3 regions of the Devosia lucknowensis genome follow, and region 1 is predicted to be linked to each of the others. Evidence: predicted binding sites of a transcription regulator. Region 1 holds the regulator's gene; each other region holds the start of a gene.
The links. The regulator PhoB, encoded in region 1, activates phosphate uptake and scavenging genes when phosphate is short. The targets are predictions, from matches to a motif close to TGTCATNNANCTGTCAT.
Positions count from the first base shown of each region.

Region 1 (7,262 bases):
CATCTCGATCGACATCCCCGATCGCGCCGTCACCGCCTTCATCGGGCCCTCGGGCTGCGGCAAGTCGACGTTCCTGCGCTGCATCAATCGCATGAACGACACCATCGAAGGCGCCAAGGTCGGCGGCAAGATCGCGCTCGACGGCCAGGACATCTACGCCAACGACCTCGACGTGGTCGAACTGCGCGCCCGGGTCGGCATGGTCTTCCAGAAGCCCAATCCCTTCCCCAAGTCCATCTACGACAACGTCGCCTATGGCCCGCGCATCCACGGCCTCGCCCGCAACAAGGCCGATCTCGACGAGATCGTGATTTCCTCGCTGCGCAAGGCCGGTCTGTTCGAGGAAGTGAAGGATCGCCTCAGCGAACCCGGCACCGGCCTCTCGGGCGGCCAGCAGCAGCGTCTTTGCATTGCTCGCGCCATCGCCGTCGGCCCTGAAGTCATCCTCATGGACGAGCCCTGCTCGGCCCTCGATCCGATCGCCACCGCCATCATCGAGGAACTGATCGACGAGCTGCGCGAAAACTACACCATCGTCATCGTGACCCACTCCATGCAGCAGGCCGCCCGCGTCTCGCAGAAGACCGCGTTCTTCCACCTGGGCAACCTCATCGAGCAGGGCGACACCGAGGACATCTTCACCAATCCGGTGAACAAGCAGACCCAGGACTACATCATGGGCCGCATCGGCTGATCGCCGGGCGACGGAGGACCATTACCATGCCCAATACCGGCACCGACCACATCGTCACGTCGTACAACGAAGAACTCGCCGCCCTTGCCCAGGCCATCGCCGAAATGGGCGGTCAGGTCGAAGTCGCCATCGAGAACGGCACCCGTGCACTCCTCCGGCTCGATCGCGAGCTGGCCGACGTGACCATCATCGCCGACCAGCGCATCGACGACATGCAGCGCCAGATCGATGAGATGGCCGTCTCCATGATCGCCCGTCGCCAGCCCATGGCCAGCGATCTGCGCGCCATCATCACCGCCATCCACGTCGCCAACGATCTCGAACGCATTGGCGACATGGCCAAGCAGCTTGCCCGCCGCTCATTGAAGCTCGAGGGCATCAACCTGCAGCCGACCTTCTACAACGGCGTCAAGAACATGACAGCCCTGGTCTCGCGTCAGGTCAAGGACGCACTCGACGCCTATGCCAACCGCGAAGCGGCCGCTTCGGTCGAGGTCTGCAACCGCGATGACGAGGTCGATGCCATGCACACCTCGCTGTTCCGCGAACTCCTGACCTACATGCTCGAAGATCCGCGCAACATCACCACCTGCACGCATCTCCTGTTCTGCGCCAAGAACCTCGAGCGCATCGGTGACCACGCCACCAATATCGCCGAACGCGCCTATTATCTGGCCACCGGCAAGCAGCTGACGAGCGACGTCCAGCAGCTGCAGCGCCAGCAGATCAAGGCGTGATTGCCTTGCCTCTCCCCCTGGGGAGAGGTCGGCGCACCGCGCCGGGTGAGGAGGCCTTAGTCCGAACGCCGCTCCCCGTCTCCCCTCCTTCAGGGAGAGGTGAGGTGGGGATAAAGCCAAGAATTCAGAACTCTCGGGCGACCTCGGTCAGTCCGATCGACGGAGCACGCCATTATGCCCGCCACCATTCTCGTCGTTGAAGACGAAGGCGATATCGCCATCCTCCTGCGCTACAACCTCGAAGCCGAGGGTTTTCGCGTGGTCACGGCTGAAAGCGGCGACGAAGCCCAGCAGGCCATCGCCGAAAAACTGCCCGATCTGATCCTGCTCGATTGGATGCTGCCCGAAATCTCGGGCATCGAGCTCTGCCGCCGCTTGCGCGCCCGCGAGGAAACCGCCCGCGTCCCGATCATCATGCTCACCGCCCGCGGCGAGGAAGAGGAGCGCGTACGCGGCCTCTCCACCGGCGCCGACGACTACGTGGTGAAACCCTTCTCGGTGCCCGAACTGCTGGCGCGCATTCATGCGCTCCTGCGCCGCGCCAACCCCAACCTCGTCACCGCCGCCCTCAAGGTCGGCGATCTTGAGCTCGATCGCACCACCCACCGCGTCCGCCGCGCCAACAGGGACGTCCACCTTGGCCCCACCGAATATAGGCTGCTCGAATATCTCATGCGCCACCCGGGCCGTGTCTATTCGCGTGAACAACTGCTCGATGGCGTCTGGGGCAACGACGTCTATGTCGACGAGCGCACCGTCGACGTCCATATCGGCCGCCTTCGACGCGCCATTAACCGGGGCAAGGAGTCCGATCCGATCCGCACTGTGCGCGGCGCAGGCTACGCCTTCGACGAGCGCTTCGCCGCCGTCGCCTGAAAATAGCAGGGCCCGCCGAAGCGGGCCCTTTCTGTTATTTGCGCAGAAACGCGATCAGGTGCCGGTTGAATTCCTCGGCATGGCTCACATTGAAGCCGTGCGGCGCCCCAAGCACCACGACCATCTCGCTGCCCGGGATGGCGGCATGCGTGCGCGCGCCTGATCCTTCCACCGGCACGATCCCGTCGGCATCGCCATGGATCACCAGCGTCGGCACCGTGATCGCCTTGAGATCATCGCGGAAATCGGTCGTGCCGAACGATGCCATGCAGCCCAGCGCGGCGGTCTGGTCCGACTGGTGGCAAAGCGCGATCGCTTTTTGCCGCTCGTCCTCGCTCACCTTGAGCACGCCGTTGGCCGAAAAGAAGTCCTTGGTGAACTGGTCGAAGAAGGCGGTGCGGTCCGCCTTGATCCCCGCCTCCATCTCGTCGGCCTTTTCCTTGGTCAGCGGACCATCGGGGTTATCAGGCGTCTTCATCATGTAGGGCGGCACTGCCGCCGCGAAGACGACCGAATGCAGCTTGCTCTCGCCATGCTCGGCGACATAGCGGGCGACTTCGCCCCCGCCCATCGAAAAGCCCACCAGCGACACGTCGGTGAGGGCCTTGGCCTCGATGATGTCTGCCACGTCATTCGCCAGCGTCGAATAATCGAACCCGCTCTCGGGCTTGTCCGATTGACCGAACCCGCGCCGGTCATAGGTGATGACGCGAAAACCGGCCCCGGCCAGCGCCTGCACCTGATGCTCCCAAGCCTTGCCTGAAAGCGGCCAGCCATGGATCAGGATAACGGCGCGGCCGCTGCCGCCGGTGTCTTCAGTGTGCAGGCCGATCGATTGGGTCGCCATGGATGCTCTCCTTTTTGGCGTAAGAACGAAATCTCCCCACCAGAACGGCGCCACGACTCCACCGTTCCGGAATGACGGAAATGTTGCCTTCCGCTCGCGACTCGGATCCGGCCCATCGACACCCATTAGTTGTAAATTTTGGTTACAAGTCCCGCTGGAATGCCCAGCGTCGATTCTTCTTTAGCCACTGAATAAGAACGATAAATTCAAAAGTATGACTTGAGTTGCAAAAAGTTTTTGCATCTTCAATTGTTGACAACAAGTCCTGCCCTCTGCTTGCTTGTGGCGGCTGGCACCATTGAGCGCTTCTGCTCAGGTCCGGCGCGGGACCATAGAGACCACGTCCAGGCCCGCAGTTTTGAGGAGAAATCAAATGCTGAAGCGCACGCTTTTGGGCGCGGCTCTTGCCGCCCTTGCGACCTCTGTTTCCGTGGCGGAAACGGTCAACATCGACGCAACGCAGGTTCAGTTCAGCGGTGTCGAGCTCTATTCCGATATCCAGTATTCGACATCCGCCCTCGGCCTCATGCGCAATGAGCTGTATCTCGATCTGATCCGCCCAACCTCCGCCGAGCCCGCGCCTGTCATCGTTTTCATTACGGGAAGCGGCTGGCGCGCCGTCGAGCGCGAACGCCTGATCCCGCAGCTCGTCCGTTTTGCCGAGGCCGGCTTTGCCGTCGCGACCATCGACTACCGAGGCATCGGCGAAGCCAAGTTCCCCGAGCCGCAGAAGGATGTGAAGGCGGCCGTGCGCTACCTCCGCGCCAATGCGGACCTTTACAATCTCGATGCCGATAACATCGCTGTCTTCGGCCCATCCGCGGGCGGTCACCTCGCGCTGATGGCCGGCCTGACCGGCAATGATCCAGACTATGTGGATGAGCGTCTCTCCGATGTTTCCTCGGAAGTCCAGGCCATCGCCACCTTTTACCCGGCCGCCTACTTCGGCGAGACTGGCGAGCCTGGCTATGATCTTGCCAGCATGCATATGGGCCTTTCCGTGCACGACAAGGCCAATGCCGAAGCTGTCCGCGAAGCCTTCCCGGAAACGCATATCGGCGAGGACAGCCCGCCCGTTATCGTCATTCAGGGCACCGAAGATCAGGTTGTTCCGCTCAGTTCAAGCGAACGCCTCTATGCGGCCCTCGAGGCCGGCGGCGTCGATGCCACGCTGGTCGTGGTCGATGGCGTGGGCCACGATTTTGAACAGATGACCAGTGTTCCCGAGGTCACCGACGCTCTCGTTGATTTCTTCACCCGCACGCTCAAGGACTGATCTCCGCGTCGTCGTTTTCCGGCCCCTGCCCATCCGGCATGGGGCCGGAAGGCTTTTTGCGAACGGTCTACCCATCGGTCGGCCAGTCCCCATTGACTTCCCCCACGCCCCTCGCCCATAACCCACCCGTCGTTTGGTTTCCCCGCGGGCAACACCCAAGGGGGATTAAAAGGGAACACGGTGCGACGTACCCATCAGGGCGCAAGACCGTGGCTGCCCCCGCAACTGTGAGCGGTGAGTTCTTCCGTCAATGCCACTGGCCTCGGCCGGGAAGGTTCGGAAGCGCTGTGACCCGCAAGCCAGGAGACCTGCCGTCGACTGTACTGAGACCTGGCCGGGGTGAGCCAAGGGGAAGACGATGGCAGACGCGACTATTTTCATTGCGAGTCTGAAGCTGATCGGTTTGCCCGGCGGATACCCCATGTCTGTGGGTATGCGCCGTGACCTTGCCTGATCGCCTTTCCAGCCAACGCCCTGCCAAGCTCACGGTCTCGTCCCTCGCCTGGGGACCATCGGGTCATGCATCCATCGTCGAGGATCTGTCCTTTTCAGTCGCGCCAGGACAAATGCTGGCCGTCGTTGGTCCCAACGGCGCCGGCAAATCCAGCCTCCTGCGCTGCCTCTATCGCTATCATCGCCCCTCCTCCGGGCATGTGCGGCTCGACGAAACCGATATCTGGCAACTCTCTCCGCGCGATTGTGCGCGCCGCGTCGCCACCGTCCTGCAGGAAGGTGCCTCCGATTTTGCCCTTTCGGTCGCCGAAATCGTCGAGCTTGGCCTTATCCCGCATCAGCCCGGCGGCGGTGGCCACGATTATGAACCGGTCGAGCAGGCGCTCGACCTCATGGAACTGGCCCATCTCGCCGGTCGCGACTTCGCAACTCTTTCTGGCGGCGAAAAACAGCGCGTCATGATCGCGCGGGCTCTTGTCCAGCGGCCAGATCTGCTGATCCTCGACGAGCCTACCAATCATCTCGACATTCGCCACCAGCTCGAAGTCCTGGCTCTCCTTTCCCGCCTGCCAGCCACCGTGGTGGTCTCGCTGCACGATCTGGCGCTGGCCAGCGCCCATGCCGATGCGGTCCTCGTGCTCGAGCGTGGCCGGCAGGTCGCCCTGGGCGCCCCGCTCGATGTCCTCACGCCCGATGCCATCCGCGCCACCTTTTCCGTGGGCACCGTTGTGGATCGTCACCCCACCACCGGGCAGCCGCGCTTTTCCTTCCACCTCGATTGATCGTTCAACAGGAGCCAAACATGCGTCGCCTATCCGCTCTCGCCGCGCTATCGATTTTCGCCAGTCCGGCTTTCGCCTCCACCTTTCCTGTCACCGTCCAGAGCTGTGATCGCGAGGTCACTTTCGATGCGGCGCCACAGCGCGCCATTTCCAACGACGTCAATTTGACCGAGATGATGCTGGCGCTCGATCTCACCGGTCACATGGCCGGCTATACCGGCGTTTCCGACTGGAAGACCCTCGATGAGCGGCTGCGCGAAGGCGTCGCCGAATTGCCCGAACTGTCGCCCAACTACCCGACCAAGGAAGTGCTCCTGGGAGCGGATGCGGATTTCTACTTTGCCGGCTGGAATTACGGCATGCGCGTCGGCGGCGAAGTCACGCCGCAATCCCTCGCCGAGTTCGACATCGCCGTCTACGAGCTCACCGAGAGCTGCATCCACATCATGCAGAAGTCCAAGGCCTCCATCGACGATCTCTATGCCGACCTTCTCAACCTGGGCCGCATCTTCGGCGTCGAGGAACGCGCCATCGCGCTCGTCGACGGTTACAAGGCCGAGCTCGAGAGCTTTGACGAGGGCCTGCCGGCGCTCGAAAGCGCCCCGCGTGTCTTCGTCTACGACTCGGGTGAGGACAAACCTTTTACTGCTGGCAATTTCGCCATGCCCACCGCGCTGATCGAAGCGGCCGGCGGCACCAACATCATGGACGACTTGGATTCGTCCTGGGTGGAGATCGGTTGGGAGCCGGTGATCGAGCGCAATCCCGATGTCGTTGTCATCGTCAATTACGGTGAGGTCACCGCTGAACAAAAAATTGCCTTCATGAAGTCCAACCCGGCCTTCAAGGACATCCCTGCCGTTGCCAACGACAACTTTGTCGTCCTCGAATATGTCGAGGCCACCCCCGGTCCCCGCAATATCGAAGCCATCAAGCGCCTCGCCGCAGCGTTTCGGGAATAGACACCACAATCACCCTGGTCTGCCAGGGTGAGCCATCCGTTACTATACCGCGCCATCTCCACCCGCTCGATACACCCCTCCTCCTCCTTCAGGGGGAGGTCGGGTGGGGGTTCTCCCTAAACGGAACGACATGTCCCACCACCACCTCGTCCACGGTCCGCGCCATTGGCTCCTCCACCACGTCCCGCTGCTCGTGGCCGCCCTGGCTCTCATCCTTGTCGCCACCATGGCCCTGGGCGTCAGTGTCGGCGCCGTCGGCATCGAGCCGCACGTCGTCTGGGGCGTCATCGCCAGCCATCTGGCACCAGGCAGCGTCGAGGTCACCTGGTCGCCCGGACGTGACAACATCGTCTGGGAGGTCCGCCTGCCCCGCGTGATCCTCGGGGCCATCGTCGGCGCAAGCCTCGCTTTGGTGGGCGCGGCCCTGCAGTCGGTCACCCGAAATCCCCTGTCCGACCCGCATCTGCTCGGCATCTCGTCCGGCGCGGCGCTGGGCGCCATCATCGTGCTACTCCATGTCGGCATGATTTTCGGGCTGGCCACCCTGCCCATCTTCGCCTTTGTCGGCGCGCTCCTCACAACCTTCATCGTCGTCGGCGCCGCCACCCTTACCCGCTCGACCGGGGCGAGCCGTC
Region 1 is NZ_FXWK01000001.1:1,827,714-1,834,975, forward strand. It holds gene pstB (phosphate ABC transporter ATP-binding protein PstB) at 1-694, shown strand, start outside; gene phoU (phosphate signaling complex protein PhoU) at 721-1,431, shown strand; gene phoB (phosphate regulon transcriptional regulator PhoB) at 1,606-2,307, shown strand; gene CCK88_RS08955 (alpha/beta fold hydrolase) at 2,342-3,154, opposite strand; gene CCK88_RS08960 (alpha/beta hydrolase) at 3,528-4,430, shown strand; cobalamin riboswitch at 4,547-4,760, shown strand; gene CCK88_RS08965 (ABC transporter ATP-binding protein) at 4,871-5,665, shown strand; gene CCK88_RS08970 (ABC transporter substrate-binding protein) at 5,686-6,627, shown strand; gene CCK88_RS08975 (FecCD family ABC transporter permease) at 6,758-7,262, shown strand, end outside.

Region 2 (7,262 bases), 840 kb from region 1:
TGGGTCAGGTTGCCGAAGCGGATGCCCTTGGAATTTTCCGAGGGTGTGCCGCGCGTGATCTGCTCGATGGCGATGTCGGAACCGGGGTTCTCCGCATAGTATCCCTGCTCCTGGCCAAGCTCGAAGGCAGCATTGGTAATCGGCAGGTATCCAGTGAACTGGTGCCAGTCGGCCTGGACTTCAGGCTGGCTGAGGTAGTTGAAGAAGGCCGCGGCGCCAGCATATTCCTCAGGCGACTTGCCGTTGAGCACCCAAAGGGTGGCGCCGCCGATGATCGAATTCTTGGGTTCGGCGATGACGTCGTCATAGTAGGGAAGCGGCGCGAAGCCGACTTCGAAGCCGGTGGCATTGGCGATGACGCCGGCACGTCCAGCCGAAGAATTCATGAAGATGGCGCATTCACCCGAATAGAAGAGCGGCGCAGCGTCGGCACCACCGGCCGGACCACCGTACTTGAACAGGCCATCCTTGCTCCACTGAGCGAGGTTGCCCCAGTGACGCGCCTGCAGTTCACCATTGAAGGTGAATTCGGTGCCGAGGCCACCGAAGCCGTTCTGCAGCGTGCCATAGGGCAGATCGTGCAGGGCGGAGAGGTTTTCAGTCTGGATCCAGCTGACCCAGGCCGTGGTCAGGCCACAGGAAGCGGCGCCGGAGTCGACGATCTGCCTCGAGAACTTCTCGACTTCGGCCCATGTCTTCGGCGCGACTTCGGGATCAAGACCGGCCGCTTCGAACACGTCCTTGTTGTAGTACATGATCGGCGTGGACGAGTTGAATGGAAGCGAAAGAATGTTGCCCTCGGGATCCGAGTAGTAGCCGGTGACGGGCGCAAGGAAGCTCGCCGGATCCCATGGCTGATTGTTGTCGGCCATCAGCTGGTAGACCGGATAGACGGCGCCCTTGGCTGCCATCATCGTGCCGGTACCAACTTCGAACACCTGGACGATGGCCGGCTGCTCGTTGGCGCGAAACGCTGCAATGGCAGCGGTGAGGGTTTCGGCATAGGAGCCCTTGAACACCGGGGTCACGACATAGTCGGACTGCGATGCATTGAAGCCGGCAGCCACTTCTTCAAGCTTGGTGCCGAGCTCGCCACCCATGGCGTGCCACCAGGTGACCTCGGTTTGCGCAAGCGCGACCGAGGTGGAAAGGGCCAGCGAAAGGGCGACGAGGCCCACGCGATTCAGAGTCTTCATGCTTGTCTCCCAACGGCTTGGTGCGCGCCCCGAGGGGGCCGCCCAAGTCCTGCCAGACCGTGTTTTTTATGAGCGCCCGCCAAAGGGTCGAAAGCGATCGAAAATATCCGAAAGCTGCGGCGCACAGACCGCCCGCCCCCAGGGGCCCTCGACCTGCCCGCCCCGTCTAGTGAGCTTGCTTGACGTTCACTTGAAGGTTCGGTGACGAACCTGTGACACTCCAAAAGTTCCGGCATGCGGGCGCATTTTTCGCCCCGACCCTCGAGCGGGTGTCGAAAACAGCATTGACCACCCGTCGCTTCAGCGACACGATTTGCCGAGGAGACCAATCCACGATGACCACCAGAAACACGCTCACATGCGCATGCGGCCAGTTTCATGTGGAGGTGACCGGAAAGCCATTCATCACGGCGGAATGCCACTGCCGGTCGTGTCGGGAAGCGGCACGACGCCTGGCATCCGTGCCCATTGCGAGAGCCATGACAAGCGCGAGCGGCGGCGTGCCCTATGTGCTGTACCGGAAAGACATGGTCGGCTTTCCCGACGGAACCGACAGCCTTGCCGAATTTCGACTATCGGAAACTTCGCCCACTCGTCGGGTGCTGACGACATGCTGCAGCACGCCGGTTTTTACCGAATTTTCGGGCGGACACTGGGTGAGCTTGTTCGCCAGCCTGTGGCCGGAGGATAAGCGCCCGCCGATGCAGATCCGTACGCAGACGGGTGACGTGGACGAGGGCACGACGCTCGACGCATCATTGCCCGCTGGCGCCATGACTACGGCGGGCTTCTACGCAAAGCTGCTCGCAGCGTGGATCGCCATGGGGTTCAAGGTGCCCAAGATTGCGGTGACGCGAAAGTTTGCTGCGTAGAGCCGATTGTTGGATCTCAAAGCGGCTCCCATATCGGGTGTGACATACTCGCTTGCACAAGGAGACAGTTCCATGTCCGACTTCAATGCCCAGGTGATTGCCGACTTCAACGCCACCAAGGGGAAGCCCGGCGGCTATTTCAAGAATGCGCCGGTGCTACTGCTGCATTCGGTGGGCGCCAAATCCGGCATCGAGCGCACCCTGCCGCTGATGTATCTGCGCGAGGGGGACGGCCCGTACTACATCTTCGCGTCCAAGGGCGGGGACGAGCACAATCCGGACTGGTTTCATAACCTCGTGGCGAACTCGGACGCGGCGATCTCCGTGGGTGACGGCACGACGATTCGGCGCGTGCCGGTGGCGGCCCGGGTCGTCGAGGGCGAAGAGCGCGACCGCATCTACGCTCATCAGGCCGGGCTTTATCCGCAGTTCGCGGAATACGAAAAGAAGACGAGCCGGACCATCCCGGTGTTCGAACTGACACCTGCGTGAGGGGCACGGTGGTCGCGGGTCGGACAGGCCCGCGGCCCAAAGCGCAGACAACAAAAAAGCCGCCTTGCGGCAGCTTTTTGTTTCGTCACCGGAGTGACTGGTGCGGTCGAGAAGACTCGAACTTCCACGCCTCGCGGCACAGCGACCTCAACGCTGCGCGTCTACCAATTCCGCCACGACCGCACTGTGTGGTAGAAGCTTCGGCGCCAGAGCCCCGAAGCGAGTGGGGATGTAGCAAACGTCTTTCATAACCACAAGCAGATAATCGGGATTTTTAGCCTGCCTGTGGACATGTCTGCGCCATCCCGGAAAATTCCGGGTGGCGCGGCGCCGTGCTAGACCCGGTGCACGAAGATCGAGACGTTGGGCTTCCTGCCCCAGAACGCGTTCACTTCGTTGCGGATGGCCTTGAACAGCGCGGAATTGAGGACCTCGGTGTCACTGCGGCGCTTGGCCGGCATGGACTTAATGACACCGGCGATGGTGTCCTCGATAAGATCGGAGACCGACTCGTCGTCCGTTTCGGGAAGGCCCTCGATCATCATATCGGGCCCGGAGACCACCTGGCCGCCGCCATTGACGCAGAGGCTGACGATGATCATGCCGCCGAACGACAGGCGCCGCCGGCCCTTGACCCCCGATTCCTCGGGCGTGCAGAGTACGAGTCCATCGAGATACAGCTCGCCGGTGCGCACTTCGGCGGGGTGAGCCATCGGCTCGGGGAACAGGCGCACCATGTCGCCGTTGCGGGCTTCGCAGACATTGGGAATTCCCGAGTCGCGACCGAGCCGGGCATGGGCCTGAAGGTGCATGGCTTCGCCGTGGACGGGCACCAGAACCTGGGGCTTGACCCAGGAATAGAGCTTCTGCAGCTCGCCACGACGCGGATGGCCGGTGACATGCACCAGGGCATCGCCGGCCGTGATGACCTCGATACCGCGATCAATGAGAAGGTTCTGGATATCGATGACTTCACGCTCATTGCCCGGGATAGCCCAGGACGAGAAAATCATCCTGTCGCCGGCATTGAGATCGATCACGGGGTGTTCGCCACGGGCGATACGGGCAATGGCGGCACGAGCCTCGCCCTGGCTACCGGTGCAGATCAGCACGCATTTGTCGCGCGCCACCGACCTGTACATGTCCTGATCGTGGAGCGTGGGCAGGCCTTCGAGCATGCCCAACTCCCTGGCGATACCCATGATGCGATGCAGCGAGCGGCCCGACAGGACGACCTCGCGGCCGGCCTTGTGCGCGGCCCTGACGATGGAGACGACGCGCCCGACATTGGAAGCGAAGGTGGTGACAGCGACGCGGTGCGGAGCATCGGCGATCAGGGCAGCGAGGTTGTCGCCGATTTCCTGTTCGCTGGGGCTCTCCCCATCCTTCATCGCATTGGTGGAATCGCAGATCAGCGCCAGCGGCAGATCGCTTTCAGTGCCAATGCGCTCCATGCGCGCGAAATCGGTGGGCGCACCCATGGTCGGAGTGGGATCGAGCTTCCAGTCACCGGTGTGGAGAGCGCGACCAACCGGGGTGGTAATCAGCAAGGCATTCGATTCGGGGATCGAGTGGGCGACGTTGATCGGCTCGATAGTGAAGGGGCCGACCGTAAAGGGCTTGCCCGGGCGCATGATGGTGACGTCGACGTTTTCGACGATGCCATCCCCTGCCCGCTTGGCGGCCAGCATGGCAGCGGTGAAGGGGGTTGCGTAAACAGGCTTGTCGAAGACGGGCCAGAGGTCGAGCACGGCGCCGTAATGGTCTTCGTGGCTATGGGTGAGAATCAGCGCCAGCACGTCGTCGGCGTTTTCCTCGAGGAATTCGGGATTGGCCATGATCAGCTCGATGCCCGGCAGGTCGGGGCCGCCGAAGCTGACGCCACAATCGACCACGATCCACTTGCGCCGATTGGCCGGGCCGAAGCCGTAGGCGGCCATGTTCATGCCTATTTCGCCGACGCCGCCAAGCGGCACGAAGACGAGTTCATCCCTTTGGTTCTTAGCCATGGGTCTTTTTATTCCTTATGTCCGGGCTGACGCCGGGCGATCTATGGTCGCCGGTCGCTTCCCTCTCGTTATGGTCAGCTTCGGGCGCTGGCCGTTGCCCCAAAATGCACATCGCCTGCCGTGATCGGATGTCGCGCGCCATCGTCGTCGCGAATAATCAACCGGCCCGAGGAGTCGATGGTTTCAAAAATGCCGCGGCGAACCACACCATCCTGACTGATGGCCACGGGTGCACCGATACCGGCGGCAGAGCCGCGCCAGATATCGAGCACGGCAGACACGCCGCGCCCGTCATCCCAAAGGCCGAACACTTCGACCCAGGCATCAGAAAGCGCCTCGAACACAATCTCGGCCGAGCGATCGACCCCGAGTGCGCGTAGCGATGTCGCTGGATAGGGCGTATCGGCGGGCGCCGCAACAACATTGACGCCGCAGCCAATGACGATGGCCGTCCGACCATCGGGCGTCTTGGTCGATTCGAGCAGGATGCCCGAGAGCTTGGCACCATCGGCGAGGACGTCATTTGGCCATTTGAGCGCGATGCGCGAGCGCCCGTCGGCCCCGTCCGCACCATCAATACCGATGCGGAAAACGCCCTGTGGAAGCACCGACGCCAAGGCCCGGTTGAGCGCAACACCGGCCACGAAGCCCAGTGTCGCGATGACATCAGGCGACGCATCGGGAACGATCAGCAGGCTGGCGGCGAGGTTTCCCGGCACGCTGTGCCATTGGCGGCCGCGCCGACCGCGACCTGCCGTCTGGTGCGCCGCAGCAAACCAGATGCCGCCCGGATCACCAGACCGGACAGCGTCAAGCGCCTCGCTATTGGTGGAGCCGATAGCGTCAAAGCCCGCAACCCGGTAGCCGGCGTCGCGAGCCTTGGGTCCGAGGACGAACTGCGACACCTAGAACAGGCTTCCGGCCGCAATATGCGCCCAGCTGGCGAGCGGGTTGCCGACGGTGAAGTAGTAGGTGACGACAAGGAAGCCGCTAACACCCATGATGATGTTGAGCTCACCAGGGACTGCAGCGAACTGCTTCACGGGCGCATCGAAGAACATCACCTTGACCACGCGCAGGTAGTAGAAGGCGCTAATCGCGGAGGCCAGGACGCCGATCACCGAGAGAACGTAGAGGTTCGCCTCGATGGCCGCGAGGAAGACGTGCCACTTGGCAAAGAATCCAGCCAGCGGCGGCAAGCCGATCAGCGAGAACATCAGTATTGCCATGACGGCGGCCACAAAGGGACGGCTCTGCGCCGCGCCAGCAAGGTCGTCGATGTTCTCGACATAGCCAGCTTCCGTGCGGAACGAGAGCAGGCAGGCGAAAAGCCCGACGGTCATGGCAACGTAGATGGCCATGTAGATGGCGACGCCTTCGACGCCGACCTGGGTACCGGACGAGAGGCCGACAAGCGCAAATCCGACGTGGCCGATCGACGAATAGGCAATCAGGCGCTTGAGCGACTTCTGGCCGATGGCAGCAAAGGCCGCCAATACCATGGAGGCGATCGAGAGGAAGATCACAACCTGCTGCCAATCGGACGTGATGGGCGAGAAGGTATCCATGACCAGCCGGATCATCAGCGTCATCGCCGCGACCTTGGGAGCCATGGCGAAGAAGGCAGTGACCGGGGTCGGTGCGCCTTCGTAGACGTCGGGCGTCCACATGTGGAACGGCACGGCCGAAATCTTGAAGGCAACGCCGGCCAGGAGGAAGACCAGGCCGAAGATCAGACCGACGGAGCGGCCCTCATTGGCGATGGCAACGACGATTTCCTGCAGGTTCGTGTGGCCGGTAAAGCCGTAGATCAGCGATGCACCGTAGAGCAGCAGGCCCGAGGAGAGTGCGCCGAGCACGAAATATTTGAGACCGGCTTCCGAGGCGCGTGCGTCGTCACGCTTGATGGCAGCCATGACGTAAAGCGCCAGGGACTGGAGCTCGAGACCGACATAGAGGCTCATGAGATCGTTGGCCGAAACCATGACCATCATGCCGAGCGTAGCGAGAAGCGCGAGGACGGAATACTCGTATTTGTGGACGCCGTTCTCCTCGGCATTGGAAAGGCTGAGGATCAGGGCCAGGCCGGCGCCGCCGAGAACGAGAATCTTCATGAAACGGCCGAAACTGTCGGCAATGAAAAGTCCGTTGAAGACCACGCCATCTGCCGGCTGCAGTAGAACCACAAGGCCAGTCGCGACCAGGAGCCCGACCGAGAGCCAGGTGACCAGGAGCGAGCGCTCCTTGTTGAGCACGATGCCCACGAGCAGGAGGACGACTACGCCCACCGCCATGAGCATTTCGGGATAGGCGGGAGCCAGGCTCGCGAAATCGGTAACGTCAGAGTTCACTTGAGGCTCCTAATGCGCAGCGGGCTCGGCCGCGTGGTCTTCGGCCGGCTGGGCCGCGCCTTCGGCAGGCGCGACGTATACGAGGGGGGCGCGTTCGTCAGCGAGATCCACGGCCGGATTGCGGCCCGTGCTCTCGGAATAATGCGCGACCAGATTGTCGACCGCGGCGGCGGTCGTATCGAGGATCGGGGCCGGATAGAAGCCGAAGACCACGGTCAGCACGATAAGCGGATAGAGCACCACTTTTTCGCGCAGGTTGAGGTCGAGGATACCCTTGAGGCTGTCCTTGGTCAGCGCGCCGAAAACGACGCGGCGATAGAGCCAGAGGGCGTAGCCGGCCGA
Region 2 is NZ_FXWK01000001.1:991,931-999,192, reverse strand. It holds gene ugpB (sn-glycerol-3-phosphate ABC transporter substrate-binding protein UgpB) at 1-1,196, opposite strand, end outside; partial or broken gene CCK88_RS18925 (GFA family protein) at 1,532-1,630, shown strand; gene CCK88_RS04715 (hypothetical protein) at 1,676-2,068, shown strand; gene CCK88_RS04710 (nitroreductase/quinone reductase family protein) at 2,141-2,560, shown strand; tRNA gene CCK88_RS04705 (tRNA-Leu) at 2,659-2,743, opposite strand; gene CCK88_RS04700 (ribonuclease J) at 2,896-4,569, opposite strand; gene CCK88_RS04695 (biotin--[acetyl-CoA-carboxylase] ligase) at 4,644-5,474, opposite strand; gene nuoN (NADH-quinone oxidoreductase subunit NuoN) at 5,475-6,920, opposite strand; gene CCK88_RS04685 (NADH-quinone oxidoreductase subunit M) at 6,930-7,262, opposite strand, start outside.
Region 2: a site for PhoB is predicted at 1,398-1,414, ahead of ugpB (sn-glycerol-3-phosphate ABC transporter substrate-binding protein UgpB). Genes of this name have one in related genera too.

Region 3 (7,262 bases), 120 kb from region 1:
GAAGCCTCCCGCCAGGTCAGCTACCGCATGCAGCATCAGTTGATCGGCGCTGTCACCAAGCGCCCGTAAGGCTGCTGCTGCACCGAAGCTGACGATCAAACCGATCCCCGAAGCCTGCTTCGGGGATTTTCTTTTTGGCAAAGCGTTCAGAGGCCCCCCGGCCTACCCTACTGCAAGGGGCGGCTGGGTGAGGTGCCCTCACGCCCGTTCCAGCACCAGCGTCGTCCAGTCCTTGCGCTTCAAATGGTCCTTGAGCGCAAAGCCGGCGTTCTGGTAGGCGGCGATGACGCCGTCAGCCTGTGTATTGAGGATGCCCGAAAGGATTGCGGTCCCGCCTTTCTGGGTGATGCCGCCAACCCCGGGCGCAAGGTCGGTGAGCGGGCCGGCCAGAATATTGGCGACCACCAGATCATACGGAGCCCGTGCCGCGATTTCGGGGTGGTCGAGACCGGTAGCCTCGATGGCGTCGATCTGTTCTCCCACGCCGTTCTCCACCGCGTTGTCGACTGTCGTCGTCACGGCGATGGGGTCGATGTCGGTGGCGAGAATGACAGCCTCCAGCCGCTTTGCGAGGGCGATGGCCAGGACGCCCGTGCCGGTTCCGATATCGATCATGCGCGCGGGAGTGCGCTCGGTCAGCAGGGTCTCGATGGCCTCGAGGCACCCCGTCGTCGTTTCGTGGTGCCCGGTCCCGAAGGCCTGTGCGGCGTCGATCTTCATCGGGGTAAGGCCATCGGGGATGGGGCCGGTCTCATGGCTACCGTAGACGTAAAAGCCACCGGCAATGACGGGGGCCAGACCCTCGAGCGATTTGGCGACCCAGTTGATCTCCGGATCGATCGCCTCGACGGTGAAAGTGACGTCTCCCCCGAGCACTTGGCGGGCCAGTTCAGAAAATGATTCAAGATCGGGAGGGCTGTCGCAGGTGGCTTCGAACACCCATTCACCGGTTTCCTCGTTTTCATGCGCTGATACGGTCAGCGCCAGCTCGTCATTTTCCGACACGGCGTCGACCAGCGCATAGGCCTGCTCTTTGGTAAGGGCGTTTGACGAGAGCTGATCGACGGACATGGAAACCTCAAATGGCGTTTGTGCCATTGGGGCAGCAGTCGCCGATCTGTCAACTCCGGAGGCTTTGGTGAGGTCTCGCGGCCGAAAAGAAAAGGCCCGGCGCTTGAGCCGGGCCTTCTGTTATCAGTGATGATGCTCGGGCATCGACTTGAGCTGGTCCTTGGTCCATCCGGTCACCGCGTGGACGTCGCCATCCTCGTCGCGCATGAATTCCAGGTCGCTGAGCGGAACCGCGACCGGCTTGGCGCCCAGGCCCAGGAAGCCGCCGACATCGATGATGACCGTGTCGAGACCGTGTACATGGTCGACCTTGCCCACCTTGTGGTCGTCGGCACCATAGATCGTGGCGCCTTCAAGGATCGAGGGTGTCAGCTCGGACGATGACAGGCGAACGTGATTGGTGTGGTCCATCGGGCAATCCTTTCGGGTTTGGACCCAATCAACATCCGGGTGGACCTATCCGTTCCATCAGAGTTTGACGGCGGTCCCCGATACCGAAACCATCAACATCGAGCCATTCTGGCCGACGACTTCATAGTCGATGTCGATGCCTACCACCGCGTCCGCCCCCATTCTCCGGGCTTCTTCCGCCAGTTCGCGATAGGCCTGCTGTCGCGCGTCGCGCAATGTCGACTCGTAGGCGCCCGCCCGGCCGCCGACGATGTCGCGAATGCCGGCGAACAGATCCTTGAAGATATTGGCGCCGACGATGACTTCGCCTGTTGCGATGCCGAGATAGTCGCGGATCGGGCGGCCTTCGAGGGTGGGCGTGGTCGAGAGAATCATGGGTTTCCTCCTGCTGTGTGGAGGATGTGGAGATGATCCTGCCGATAACAAGGGCAGGGGCCAGGAGGGAATCTCGCCCCAGCCACAGTCGCCCCGTCTCACCCCTTGCGGATGAAACTCTCCAGCACCTTCTTGGTACCGGCCTTTTCAAAATCGATGGTCAGCTTGTTGCCTTCGATCTGGATGACTTCACCATAGCCGAACTTGAGGTGGAACACGCGCTCGCCCAGCTTGTAGCCGCTGGATTCGCCGCCCAGATCGACCGAGCGGGCCACGAGTTCGCCTTCGATCGTCAGCGGGCCGCCGCCCTTGCGGCTTTCCTGGTTGGCGCGGGCGCGCTTCCAGCCCGGCGTCTCATAGACGCTCTCGAATGGATCGGCCTTGTTGAAGCGGCTCGCAGCGCCGCCGCCATAGCTATAGCCGCCGTAGGCCGAGCCCTTGTCGGTGACTTCCACAGCGTCGGGAGGCAACTCGTCGATGAAGCGGCTCGGGATGGCCGATTGCCAGAGGCCATGGATGCGCCGGTTCTGCGCGGCCGAGATGCGGACCCGCTTGCGTCCACGGGTTATCCCGACATAGCCCAGCCGCCGCTCTTCCTCGAGCCCGGCGCGACCGCTTTCGTCCATGGATCGCTGACTGGGGAACGTCCCATCCTCCCAACCCGGCAGGAATACGGTGTCGTATTCCAAGCCCTTGGCCGAGTGGAGGGTCATGATGGTCACGGCGTCGCTGGCGTCGGCGCTGTCCCGGTCCATCACCAGGGCAATGTGTTCGAGAAAGCCGCCGAGCGTGTCGAATTCCTCCATGGAGCGGCTGAGTTCCTTGAGGTTTTCCTTGCGCCCTTGGCTCTCGACGGATTTCTCGGCCTCGAGCATGTCGGTATAGCCGCTTTCTTCCAGGATGTTTTCGACCAGCTGATAGGGCTTGAGGCTTTCGCTGCGCCAGGCCCAGTCGTCGAACTGGGCGATCAGTGCCCGCAGCGTCGTGCGCTGCTTGGGCTTGAGTTCCTCGGTTTCGACCAGCATGCGCGTCGCTGCCAGGAGCGGCACTTTCATGCCGCGCGCGGTTTCCATCAGCATCTTGACGGTGGAGTCGCCGATGCCGCGCTTGGGGACGTTGACGATGCGCTCGAAGGCGAGGTCGTCGGCCGGTTGCGCCACCAGCCGCAGATAGGCCAGGGCGTCGCGGATTTCCTTGCGTTCGTAGAAGCGGGGGCCGCCGACGACGCGATAGTTGAGGCCGAGCGTGATGAAACGCTCTTCGAATTCGCGCATCTGGAACGAGGCGCGGACGAGGATGGCCATGGAATTGAGCGGTTCGCCCTGTCGCTGAAACTGCTCGATTTCCTCGCCGATGGTGCGCGCTTCTTCCTCGGAGTCGTAGACCTGCGTGAAGGAGACCAGATCGCCGCCATCGGCGACATCGGTGAACAGGGTCTTGCCGAGCCGCCCTTCGTTGAAGGCGATCAGTGTCGAGGCTGCTTTGAGGATGTTGGCGGTGGAGCGATAGTTGCGCTCCAGCTTGATGACCTTGGCGCCGGGGAAGTCCGTTTCGAAGCGCAGGATGTTGTCCACCTCGGCGCCGCGCCAGCCATAGATGGACTGGTCGTCGTCACCCACCACGCAGATGTTGGCTTCCGCGGCGGGCTTGCCCTGCGCGAGCAAACGCAGCCACAGATACTGGGCGGTGTTGCTGTCCTGATACTCGTCCACCAGCATGTACTTGAACTTGCGATGGTACTCGGCCAGCACATCCGGGTTCTCGCGGAACAGACGGATGCATTCGAGCAGCAGGTCACCGAAATCGGCGGCATTGAGCGCCTTCAGGCGCGCCTGATAGTCGTGGTAGAGCCTGCCACCCTTGCCATTGGCGTAGTAGCTGCTGTCGGCTGCGGGCACGTCCTTGGGCTGCAATCCGCGGTTCTTCCAGGCGTCGAGCATGCCAGCGAACTGTCGGGCCGGCCAGCGTTTTTCGTCGATGTTTTCCGCGGCCAGCAGCTGCTTGATCAGCCGGATCTGGTCGTCGGTATCGAGAATGGTGAAAGTGGATTTGAGGTCGACGAGTTCGGCATGCTTGCGCAGGATTTTTGCCGACATGGAGTGGAAGGTGCCCATCCACTGTAGCTCAGGGAGCGGCTTAACAAACGAGTCAATCCGAACCTTCATCTCGCGCGCTGCTTTGTTGGTGAACGTCACCGCGAGAATTTCCCATGGCTGCGCTCTGCTTTCGAGCAGGATGTGGGCAATTCTAGTGATGAGAACCCTTGTCTTCCCTGTTCCTGCACCAGCGAGCACGAGCAGTGGACCATCGGTCGCCAGAACTGCTTCACGCTGCTCTGGATTTAGCCCAGCTAGATAGTCCACTTTCGCGGAGTACTTGCCCTGCCGCTGTAGTTGGCTTGTGATGGGCCCACCCATAGGGCGATATGCGGGTACGGGTTCAGTCATGCTGCTTTGTGTTCCAAGGGTGCGGGCCACGTGGGGCGAGGGCGCCGGACCTTGATGAATCTCATTTTGTTCTTTTGCGCAATATAGGGCGCGTGGCCGCTCCTGTATAGAAGTCCGGACTGTCACGGCATTGTCACGGCAGTGTCATCGATCTGTTTCGGCACATGCCTAATGGGCTCCGCATCGTTCCTGGGGACCCATCATGCTTGCCCAAAAGCGTCTCGTAGCCCTGAGCGCAGCCCTGCTGCTCTCCACCGCCGGCGCCCACGCCGCGGAATCATTCAATCGCATCGCCAGCTTTCCGGTCGCGCTCAATGCGCCTGACGCCGAAGCCACCTCGTCCGAGATCATCACCGCCAGCGAAGACGGCATGACGCTGATCTACTCGGACAGCCCGGGCGGCGGCATCGGCTTTGTCGACATTACCGAGCCCGGCGCGCCCAAGCCTGCCGGCTATCTGCCGCTCGAGGGCGAACCGACATCGGTGGCGATCATCGGCGACAAGGCCTATGTGGGCGTCAACACGTCCGAAAGTTACACCGCCCCCTCCGGCAAGCTGGTGATCGTCGACATCGCGACGCAGTCGGTGGACGCCGAACACGCGCTCGGCGGGCAACCGGACTCCGTTGCGCGCAACAAGGACGGTACGTTGATCGCCATCGCCATCGAGAACGAACGCGACGAGGAGCTCGGCGATGGCGGCCTGCCGCAGATGCCTGCCGGCTTCCTGGTCATTTTCGATGTCGAGGCGGCCACTCTTAAGACTGTCGATGTCACCGGGCTTGCGGATGTTTTCGGCGAAGACCCCGAGCCCGAATTCGTCGATTTCAACGACAACGACGAAATCGCCCTGACGCTTCAGGAAAACAACACCATCGTCGTCATCGATGGCAAGACAGCCGAAGTCACCGGCCGTTTCTCCGCCGGCACCGCCTCGGTCTCCGATGTCGATACCAAGCGCGATGGCGCCCTGCGTTTCGAGGGCAGCATGTCCGACGTGCCGCGCGAGCCGGATTCGGTGAAGTGGCTCGACGCCGATCGCATCGTCATCGCCAACGAAGGCGACTGGAACGGCGGCTCGCGCGGATTTTCCATCCTGTCGCGCACCGGCGAAGTGCTGTTCGACAGCGGCAACGAACTCGATCATACCGCCGCAACACTTGGCCACTATCCCGAGCACCGCAACAAGAAGGGCGTGGAGCCGGAAGGCCTGGAAGTCGCGACCTTCGGCGACACGCAGTATATCTTCGTCGCCGAAGAGCGCTCGTCGCTGATCGCGGTTTACAAGGATACCGGCGCCGATCCCGAATTCGTGCAGGCGCTGCCGTCAGGCATCTCGCCCGAGGGCGTGGTCGCCATTCCCGCGCGCAATCTCATCGCCACCGCCAATGAGGCGGATCTGCGCGAAGATGGCGGCGTCGGCAGCCACGTGATGGTCTACGAAATGACCGACGGCGAGGCCAGCTATCCCCAGCTGGTGTCCGATCTCGATGCAGACGGCCGTCCGATCGGCTGGGCCGCGATTTCCGGCGCGGTGGCCGATGCCGAACAGTCCGGCTTGCTCTATGCCGTCAGCGACAGCGTGTTCCATGCCCAGCCGGCCATCTACACGATCGATGCCACGGCAATGCCGGCGCGCATCATCAAGAAGACCGTCATCACCCGCAACGGCGATGCCGCCCAGAAGCTCGATGTCGAGGGCATCACGCTCGATGGTGAAGGCGGCTTCTGGCTGGCCTCGGAAGGCGACAGCGCCAAGCTCGTGCCGCACGCGCTCTACCATGTCGATGCCGATGGCGCGATCCAGGCGGAAGTGCCTTTCCCGGCAGCAGTGTTGGGCGGCGAAAAGCGCTTCGGCGCCGAAGGGATCGCGCGCACCGGCGAAGGCGATGATGAAACGCTGTGGGTCGCCATCCAGCGCGAGTGGGGAGACGATCCGGTGGGCCAGGTCAAACTGCTCGCCTACAAGCCGGCATCCGCCACCTGGGGTGCGGTGGCCTATCCGCTCGAAACCCCTGCCGAAGGCGCCTGGGTCGGGCTCTCGGAAATCACCATCCATGGCGATTTCGCCTACATCGTCGAGCGCGACAACCAGATCGGCGACAAGGCAGCACTCAAGGCGCTCTACCGCGTCCCGCTGACCGATCTGGTGTCCGCCGAACTCGGCTCCGCGCTTCCTGTCGTCAGCAAGGAACTGGTCCGCGACTTCATTCCGGACCTCGCGGCCACGAACGGCTACGTGCTCGACAAGGTCGAGAGCTTCGCCATCGACGCCGACGGCGTGGGCTATGCCATTACCGACAATGACGGTGTGGACGACGCCTCGGGGGAGACCATGTTCTGGTCCATCGGCGCACTCTAAGGTCACCTCCCTTGACCTTGACGGCGGCCGGGCATCTGCCCGGCCGTTTTCCTGTGCTCAAAAGGACCTGAGGCGGCTTGCGCACGCCCGCCAACTGCCTACACTCACACCGGTTTCAGCCGGGACAGAACAGGCACAGTGCTCAATCGCATCTATATCGTGGTCGGCATCTTCGCCATCGTTGTGCTGGCCGGCGCATTTCTTGTTCCGCGCTTCATCACCTGGGGCGATTATCGGGATCGCATGGAAGTCCTGGCCAGCGGCGTGCTGGGCGCCGATGTGACGATTCGGGGCGATATCTCCTTCTCGCTCCTGCCCAGTCCACGGCTCGCCTTTACCGATGTGGTCGTGGGCGATGCTGAATCGCCCGCCGCCACCGTCGGCGCGGTCGAGGCCGAATTCGTGCTCATGGATTTCCTGCGCGACATCTACAATGTCACCGCGCTCAGCCTCGAGCGGCCGGTCGTCAATCTCACAATCGATGAAAATGGTCTTCTGAGCAGCGGCGTCGATCTGAGCGGCGCGGGAGCCGGCGTTGCGCTCGGCCATGCCGGCATAGCCAATGGCAGCCTCCGGCTGGAGGACCTCCGATCGGC
Region 3 is NZ_FXWK01000001.1:1,707,767-1,715,028, reverse strand. It holds gene CCK88_RS18770 (hypothetical protein) at 1-69, shown strand, start outside; gene CCK88_RS08440 (50S ribosomal protein L11 methyltransferase) at 199-1,071, opposite strand; gene CCK88_RS08435 (PRC-barrel domain-containing protein) at 1,195-1,482, opposite strand; gene CCK88_RS08430 (heavy metal-binding domain-containing protein) at 1,540-1,857, opposite strand; gene CCK88_RS08425 (ATP-dependent helicase) at 1,956-4,304, opposite strand; gene CCK88_RS08420 (esterase-like activity of phytase family protein) at 4,507-6,666, shown strand; gene CCK88_RS08415 (AsmA family protein) at 6,805-7,262, shown strand, end outside.
Region 3: a site for PhoB is predicted at 4,436-4,452, ahead of CCK88_RS08420 (esterase-like activity of phytase family protein). Genes of this name have one in related genera too.